Regions from separate parts of the Aphanizomenon sp. CS-733/32 genome, predicted to be linked through region 1. Evidence: predicted binding sites of a transcription regulator. Region 1 holds the regulator's gene; each other region holds the start of a gene.

Evidence for each region. The regulator NtcA, encoded in region 1, controls nitrogen genes in cyanobacteria. The targets are predictions, from matches to a motif close to TNTGTANNNNNNNNTACANA.
Region 2: the regulator NtcA is predicted to act here: its motif matches at 702-721, upstream of PN471_RS13115 (DUF3155 domain-containing protein).
Region 3: the regulator NtcA is predicted to act here: its motif matches at 1,135-1,154, upstream of PN471_RS07320 (Glu/Leu/Phe/Val family dehydrogenase).
Region 4: the regulator NtcA is predicted to act here: its motif matches at 952-971, upstream of PN471_RS09075 (DUF3120 domain-containing protein).

The regions. Positions count from the first base shown of each region.
Region 1 is NZ_JAQMSE010000245.1:27,798-30,006, reverse strand. It holds gene PN471_RS21650 (DUF3084 domain-containing protein) at 1-687, opposite strand, end outside; gene ntcA (global nitrogen regulator NtcA) at 901-1,572, opposite strand; gene fabI (enoyl-ACP reductase FabI) at 1,950-2,209, shown strand, end outside.
Region 2 is NZ_JAQMSE010000164.1:949-3,157, reverse strand. It holds gene PN471_RS13120 (sensor histidine kinase) at 1-446, opposite strand, end outside; gene PN471_RS13115 (DUF3155 domain-containing protein) at 750-1,079, shown strand; gene PN471_RS13110 (cofactor assembly of complex C subunit B) at 1,538-2,068, opposite strand; gene PN471_RS13105 (DUF3611 family protein) at 2,192-2,209, shown strand, end outside.
Region 3 is NZ_JAQMSE010000095.1:14,571-16,779, reverse strand. It holds gene PN471_RS07325 (carotenoid oxygenase family protein) at 1-849, shown strand, start outside; gene PN471_RS07320 (Glu/Leu/Phe/Val family dehydrogenase) at 1,236-2,209, shown strand, end outside.
Region 4 is NZ_JAQMSE010000119.1:37-2,245, forward strand. It holds partial or broken gene PN471_RS09070 (DUF2887 domain-containing protein) at 1-140, opposite strand, end outside; gene PN471_RS09075 (DUF3120 domain-containing protein) at 974-1,705, shown strand; gene psbU (photosystem II complex extrinsic protein PsbU) at 2,012-2,209, shown strand, end outside.

The DNA.
Region 1 (2,209 bases):
AATAAGTTTATCTAATTTAGCAATTTTGCGATCGCGTTTTTCAATTACCGTCTTCGCTTCATCAATAGCCTGTTTTGCTTCAGCGTATAATCTTTTTCGTTCCGCCTTTAACTCTTCTACTGCCGTTTGTAATGTTTTTCGCTGATTATAGAGAGTTTGTAATTCACTTCTTGCCTGTTGATACCTAACAACAATTCCACCCAGACGGCTTTGAGTTGCATTAAGTCGGGCTTGGGTCTTAGCTTGCTGGTTAAGAGTGCGATTGAGTTGAGCTTGTGTAGTCTTTTGTTTAGTATTTGCTGCCTGTAATGACTGATTAATTTTCTGTAATTCTTCCTGTGCTTGAGTTTTTTCTTGTCTGGCTCTGTTTAACTCACCTTCTACCTGGCTTTTTTGCGCTTCGGCGATTTTTAGTTGTTCCCGCTTGTTCCCTAAATCTCTTTGAATATCCTCTAATTCAAATACGCCCTTTCGCAATCCACCATCAGCCGCAAAGAGAATTGCTAAAGTTGATGCAGAAATTAGACTGCCTGTAAAAATAGTCACAATTACAGCAGTTTTTTTCGGACGTAAATTGAAGAGTGAGAGACGAGCTTTGCCAACCCGTGTGCCGATGCGATCGCCCACGGTGGCAATTACGCCTCCCAAAATAAGAATTGCTGCAATAAGGATGTACCCGGTGGCCATTTTTAACTACCGCAATGCTGACCGATACAGCCTACTACGTTCAACCATTGTCTGTGAATAAATGGAGTTAGGCTAAAGTAGGAATTAGACAATTTTGAGACTTTCCTCCAAATTAACGGTTTAATCTCTATGGTAGTGACGCTACTTAGGGAGACCCTAAAACCGCATTACCTCAAAAATAGAAGCCGTGCTAACTCCATTTACCCATAACTTTTAAGTAAATTGCTTACTTAAAGCAACAGGTTTATGCACAGTAATCTTCTTTTTATGAATGGAAATCATTTTCTTCTCGCGTAAATCTCCCAGCAGTCTAGTGACTGTAACGCGGGTAGAGCCAATTGCCTCAGCGATCGCCTGATGGGATAACTTCAGATCAATGGTAATACCATCAGCGCAAGGAACGCCAAAATCTCGACAAAGAATCAACAAGAAACTAATTAACCTTGAACCCATATCGCGGTGAGCAAGAGTTTCAATCATCATCTCCGTCTGTAGAATCCGCGAAGACAGACCTCGCAGCATCAACATTGATAACTCTGGGTTTTCCTTCAGTGCCTGTTCAACTTGTTCAATTGGGGCTGAAAGTAATTCTACAGTAGTAAATGCCACTGCATGATAAAATCGATCAGACTTATTGCCTGTCAGCAACGACAGCACACCAAAGACGCTATTTTCTCGCAGCAGAGCCACCGTTATTTCTTCTCCTGCCTCATACACCCTCGACAGTTTCACAGCACCCTTGAGAAGAAAATAAACTCGTTCAGCAGGATCTCCCGGAAAAAAGATCGTCTTGTTCCGTTCAAATGTTTCCACCACCGGAGGAAAAGCCCCGGTCGCCATTTGACGGAAAACATTTGCCAGGGCTTTATCTTGTGTCACTATCATTTCTCCCTTCCCCTACCCAATGCCAGAAAAACAAAAACTAATTACCTAAGAATACACCCGAAAAATCAATAAATCACCATTAACCTTGCTGTTTTTTCCTATACTCAAACGCGGAATTCCTAGCCTTTCGTTTATAATGATACATAATTGTTGTTCCGTTTAGCTAGTAATTATTGATAAGTAGTTTCACCAATTATACTCCAAAAGTTTTGCCTCTAAAAATTGTCAATTTCTTGAGAATTTTTGCAAACATGTCCATGATTTTTTGCGGCTTACTGCCTACTTCTGGAGCATTTTGAAAAATCCCTAGCCTAATGCAGTCAAACTAGGCTCAGATTCTAGTATGCTCCTAATGATGAATTACATTAGCAATGTTTATGCTGAATCTATCTGGAAAAAATGCCCTAGTTACAGGTATTGCCAATAACCGTTCTATCGCTTGGGGAATTGCCCAACAACTACACAAAGCCGGGGCTAATTTGGGCATTACCTACTTGCCAGATGACAAGGGTAAAATGGAAAAAAAAGTTTCTGAATTGGTAGAACCCCTCAGTCCTAGTCTGTTTTTGCCCTGCAATGTGGAAAATGACGAGCAAATTCAATCTACTTTTGAAACCATCCGGCAAGAATGGGGGAA
Region 2 (2,209 bases), on a different contig from region 1:
CTCCATTCCCTATCTTCTCTGGCCGTCACCAATAACCCCATCATTACGCCTTCATGAATCAAAGGTAAAACAATTTGGTTATGACTCAGCCAGTATTCATCTTGTGCATCATGTAAATTTTGTTTTCCTGTTGCTGCCGATTCCCCTGATTCATGGGAGGATATTGGAGTCGGTTTTAACAATCTCATTTGCTGATTGGGTAATGCCAAAACATTAGCTAACTTTACAGGATAACCTTCCCCCACGTCACTATATTCATCACTAGGATTTAATGCTATAGTCTCTGGATACACCATTACTGGAATTAGTCGCGCCTCTGCTGTAGATTTTTCTACTAGTTCTTGCGTCAAATAAACAACGCTAAAGCTCGCTCCCATCCCTTGGGTTAGCAGAGCCATTTGCTCTCGACATAGAGCAAGAAAATCAGAACTGGCAGACATTAGCATGAGTTCAGGAATCTAGGAGGAAAAAGGAGTCACCGAGTCACCGAGTCACCGAGCAAGGAAGAACGAAATTACCCAGTCCCCAGTCCCCAGTCCCCAATCAAGGTTTATAGCTATCTAGTTTAGTCTTGTAATGGCTGAAAAGTCAGCAATTTTTTTAATTTTTAATTCTGCATTTTTCAGAGTTTTCCCCCAGTTGTATCAAAACATTAAAAACTATTGATCTTTTGAGATAGAACTTATATAATGACGACGGATTTTGTAGCGATAACTACAGTCTATAGCTTGAAACAGGAGGACAATAGGTTGGCAAGGAGACGCAAACGGAAGAGTCGTCGTAGGCAAGAAGGACGACGCATACTTGAGCATATCCCTCAGTACAGCATTGAAAGTGGCGAAGATAAACCTGTGACAGCAGCAAGAAAGTTTATTCAAGCTGAAGGTATCATGCCACCGGCGTTGCTACTAGTAAAACGCAACGAACATACAACAGACCGTTATTTCTGGGCGGAAAAAGGTCTGTTTGGCGCTCAATACGTAGAAGAGAATCATTTCTTGTTCCCTAGTCTTAGGATTTTAGAATCACCAACAGCACCAGTACCAGAACCTGCCGCTGTTGCTGTGGCTAGTAACTAAACAACAAATGACTATCATATCTTGCAAATGTGACTTCTGACTCCGTGAATAATTAACTGGCAATTGTGACCAGTTTGTTCAAAAATTCCATTTTTTTTAATTTTTTGGTTGGATTTGCCAGCAGGGTTTAAATACATTCTCTCAAGTTACGGCATAATTAATCCCTAATTAATCTATAAGAGATTAGATTAATCAGCTTTTTATCAGCTTATACAAAAGAGAATAGTGACAGGGCTAGGGTCATCCAAAAAATGAAGCAGGAATTATTTATGCTCTCACTAATTTGGACTACTATCAAGCTCTGTCCACCAATTTAAATTTTTCCTCATGACATCCCCAGCATCAGGAAGATTAACAGCACTAACAGAATTTTCTCTTCTTCCCTACTGCTGATTTCCTCAAAACTTGAGTCAGAAGCTTATATGAATCTAGATAATGCTAGTTTTCACCCCGAACAATCAGTCAAGCGTCTTTAGCTGTAATGCCCTTTGTAACTCAGCCAGTTCATCTCTATGGGCAGTTACAGTGATTGTACTTGAGAAGTTTTGTTCACTTGGGATATTTTCCATCTTGAGTGATACCTTCTCAAGTCTTCCAGATTTTTTCCAGTACAATAATCCACTTAAAGGCGAAAACAGGATTATGACTAGAAAAAATTGCCCAAAATCAGGAAACAGCATTGATAGAACCAACGCCAAACAACCCAAACCTACGGACGCTAATACAGTCAAAAATATAGCTAAAAACCAGCTAGGACTAACCAATCCTTCAAAAGTGACTTGATTTTTAGCAGCATCTACCGCTGCGACTCGATAAGCACGAGAGCGAAAATACTCTTTTAATGCAGCCATTAATGTATTCCCATCTTGTTCTGAAGCCAATCGCATCACTTCCGTCCGGTCTTTAGTTGAAGCCCGTATAAAGAAAAACAAGCCAACTGATAACAGAAAAGTTAACAGGAACGTAGATTGAGAAACAGTAGAATTCATAACTAGATTTTTACGTCTGAAATTTTCAGTAGACTTAAACCATTATCAATTATTCTGGAAACAGGTAACAGCTAACAAACAACAAACGGAAGTTGTTCTTAATTTTTAAGTTTTAATTTTTATATGACGCAAAACTCCGAA
Region 3 (2,209 bases), on a different contig from region 1:
ATATTTGAGTTAAATACCGACGGAGAAATCACCAATAAACAAAATCATAGCGTTGCTGGTTTTTGCTTCATTCATGATTTTGTGATTACAGAAAATTACTGTATTTTCTTCCAAAATCCTGTTAGTTTTAACCCCATACCTTTTGCTTTGGGAATATCTAGCGCCGCCCAATGTATTAAAGTCCAAAAAAATCAACCTACAAAAATTATCATTATTCCTCGCCAAAACCCAACTGGAAAAATCAAAGTTTTAGAAACTCAGGCAGGTTTTATTTTCCATCATGTTAATGCTTTTGAAGTGGGTAATGAAATTATCATTGATTCTATTTGCTATGAATCGTTACCAGAAGTTGAACCCAATAGCGATTATCGAGAAACAGATTTTGATGCCAATTCTCCTGGGCAACTTTGGCGATTTAATCTGAATTTACCAACCAATACAGTTCAAAATTATTTAATAGATGATCGATCTTGTGAATTTCCCACAATTCACCCTCATCATGTCGGTAAATCTTATCGTTATCTATACACGGCTGCGGCACATAAATCAACGGGAAATGCACCCCTCCAAGCAATTTTCAAACTTGATTTAGAGTCACAACAAAGACAATTATGGAGTGCTGCACCAGCAGGTTTCATCGGTGAACCAATTTTTATTCCTCGTCCAAATTCCCAAACAGAAGATGATGGCTGGCTAATAGCTTTAGTTTATGATGCAGAACATCATCGTTCAGATGTCGTGATTTTAGATGCTGTAAATCTGGAAAAAGGTGAAATTGCAAAACTACATCTCAAACATCATATTCCCTATGGTTTACATGGGAGTTTTACACCTGAAACATTCATTTAAGTAGGCTGGCGTTAAAAATTATCGTTGTAGGAAGGCAAGAGGCAAAAGGCAAGAGTGAAGAGGTTTTGGAAGATTTTACTTTTCTTTACACAGTTTGGTTTTATTATGTTGACCTAGGCGTTGCTGAATTGAGGTATGAAATTAGAAAAAACAAAATCTAAAACTTTGCGCCTCTGCGCCTCTGCGTGAGACTAAAATTCATAATCCTTAATCAGCAACGCCAAAATTTAGATATTTTTACAGTTTATCTGTCCAGAGGTCTCACAGCACACAAATTACAATAAAATTGTAACAGAAACTACAAAATTGACATCTTTTCCAAAAAAGAGGGTAAGCTAACCATATCAATCCGGTTCAGAAACATACGATGATGAGGAGTAGGTATTATGGTGACAACGTCTCTCCCACTTATAGAAAATCATTCTCCAGCGCATATTTGCCCTTATGATCAAGCCTGTAGCTATTTAGAATGGGCTGCTAAAGAATTAAAATTAGATCAAGGTATCGTAGAAATACTCAGTCACCCTCGAAAAGTTGTCACAGTTTCCATTCCCATAAAAATGGATAATGGGGAAGTGCGGGTTTTTGCTGGACATCGGGTACAACATTCCGATATTTTAGGCCCCTATAAAGGTGGTATTCGCTACCATGAAGCAGTGACATTACGAGAAGTATCCGCCCTAGCCATGCTCATGACTTGGAAATGTGCATTGTTAGGCATTCCCTACGGTGGTGGCAAAGGCGGAATTCCCATAGACCCCAAAAAGTTCAGTATGGGGGAATTGGAACGGATTAGTCGCCGTTATATTAGCGAATTAATTAAAGACATTGGACCATCCGTAGATATACCCGCACCAGACATGGGAACATCGGCACGGGAAATGGCATGGATGATGGATACTTATTCTGTCAATGTTGGTCATTCTGTCCCCGGAGTAGTTACAGGTAAACCATTATCTATTGGTGGTTCCCTGGGACGAGAAATGGCGACTGGGCGCGGTGTGATGATTATTGTTCGTGAAGCGATCGCCGATCACGGTAAATCCCTCGTAGGAGTCCGGGTAGCAATTCAAGGCTTCGGTAATGTAGGTGGGGCAGCGGCCGAATTGCTACACCAACAAGGAGCAAAAATTATCGCTGTTTCCAGTGCTAGTGGGGGTATCTTTGCCGAAAATGGTCTTGATATTCCTGCTGTCAAAGCCTACGCTGCGGCCAACCATCGCAGCGTAGTGGGATTTCCCCAAGCAACACCCATTAGTAATGCAGACTTATTAACTTTACCTTGTGATGTCCTGATTCCTGCCGCTTTGGAAAACCAAATTACCGCAGAAAATGTCCATCAAATCAAAGCCCAATTTGT
Region 4 (2,209 bases), on a different contig from region 1:
TCAAACCGAAATGCTTTTTCTTTCACTTCCACAGAAGTAAATTGATAATCTTTGGCATTTTCTGTAGGTTCACCCAGGATTTCAAATAAGAGGGTGTGAAAAGTTAGGAAGATTTGGTAGAATATCGTGTCTGTGTGCATTATTTCTGAGTTCGATATTTCTTAATTACTTGCTTATTTCAGATTTTAACCATGTTTCCCAGTTCTACATCTACTGCAATTGCATCTTCATTTTGAGATCCAAGATAACGTCTTGGCATTTTGGTGATGAGGACAAATATTATTTTCTTATTTCCCCTACTTCTGGGGTTGATTTGGGAAATAATTAGGGCTTGCTTAATAAAGCTAAAACTTAGATATATCAAGAGGTTGAGGGTTGAAAAAGGTGAATCAGGTGCAAGGAATAAGGGTGGAAATTAGCAAAAACCTATCAGTTGACCAGATTCAAGACTATTCTTCTCTTCTTCTAATTCTTCCTCCTGACTCCTGACTCCTGACTCCTAGCCCTCACAGACAACTTTTTCAGCAAACCCTAATTATCTTGATAAATAAAAACCCTATATATATGGGCGCACACTTTCCCACTCATACCATGAGCATACCCAAAACTCAGAACACTGTCAAGCCCCCAAGCTGAAATCACCAAAACTCGTTTGACTATTGATAATATTCTCAATAATTATGAGAATAGACCCCTGTTTATTGAGAAAGTTCTTTTTTATCAAAATCCCATACAAATCACTTATCATTCAATCACCATATACCCAAATTATTTAATCAATTCCGCCCTGAAGGAGCAGAGAACCTGTACCGAAAATTCCCCATCCAAAATCTCAAATTTTTCGGTCTATTCCTACAACTTGAGTGCATACCTCTATAAATAAATTTCATGTATAATCAAGATGCCCCCCTGGGGGATTTTCAGTTATGTTATTCTGAAGATAAGTAAAGTTTAGTAACAAATATTAGAAACTTTGATTAATCATACATTTTCTGCCTATACAGCTACTAACCCGACTGTAGATATCAATCACAGCCTGAACAATCCTCATTTACCAAATTTCCTATCTTCCCGACAAAGTTGGTTAATATTTTTAGCATCAGTATTTTTAGTATCAGTACCAGTGTTCGTAGAAGCTCCGTTAGTGCGAACATTTCCCATTCTTAGCGTATTAATGACAGGATTGTGGGTTTGGCTCAGTATGAGATTAATGTCACGTTCGCAAACCTACCTGTGGGGAGATTTACTTTTTGGCTTTAGCTGGACTTGGTTAACAGGAGCGATTTATTGGGGTTGGCTAAGATATGAACCAATCTGGCATATACCCATAGAAGCATTGGGACTACCCTTTGCTGTGTGGTGTTTAGCGAAAAATTGCGGTAAAGTCGGCAATTGGTTTTACCTGGGTTCTTTACTAGGAACGGTTTTAACCGATATTTATTTTTATTTGGTGGATTTGATGCCTTATTGGCGACAAATTATGAGAACAGATCCATCTGGTGCTTCACAAATCTTACAGAATGCCCTAACACAAGTCCAAACACCTTGGGGAGAAGGCTGGGCAGTCATTTTGGCTCTAATGCTGATGACAGTAGGAACAGCTTCTTTACTGAATAAACAATCCTATTGGTATGCTTTTGGGGGGGCGGTTTTGAGTACAATCTTAGTAGATAGTCTCTTCTTATTAGCAGCAGTTCTGGCGTGAAATTCCCATCAATTCAGGCAAACACCGAAAAATGGGCGCAGAGGTGCTATGAGGTCAAATTTCTGGAAAAAGTCCAATCAAACCAACTAGTCGTAAATATTATGGATATTGATACGCTGTATATTAGTTTTTGATGACCGTTGTGCAAGCTCCCAAGCTTAAACCATGAAGCTAAACCATGAAGAACCCGGGATCAAGTTAGCAAAGAAACTGCGCTCACATCCTGACACTTCTGGCTTATGCCCTATAGTTCATAGCTTTTGGCTGCAAAATTTTATTATTCCTGGAAAAAAAGAGGTAAAAATCGTGAAAGGATTGGTGCGTTTATTTACTGTATTTACATTGTTGCTAGGTTGCTGGGGAATGCTGGGAACTACCCAAACAGCCCAAGCTGTTAGTTTCAATAGCTTTGTGGGAAATCAAGTTCCAGTTTTAGCGATCGCCAGTCAAAATAGAGCAGATCAGAAGCTGGGAACCGAATTTGGTAAGAAAATTGATTTGAAC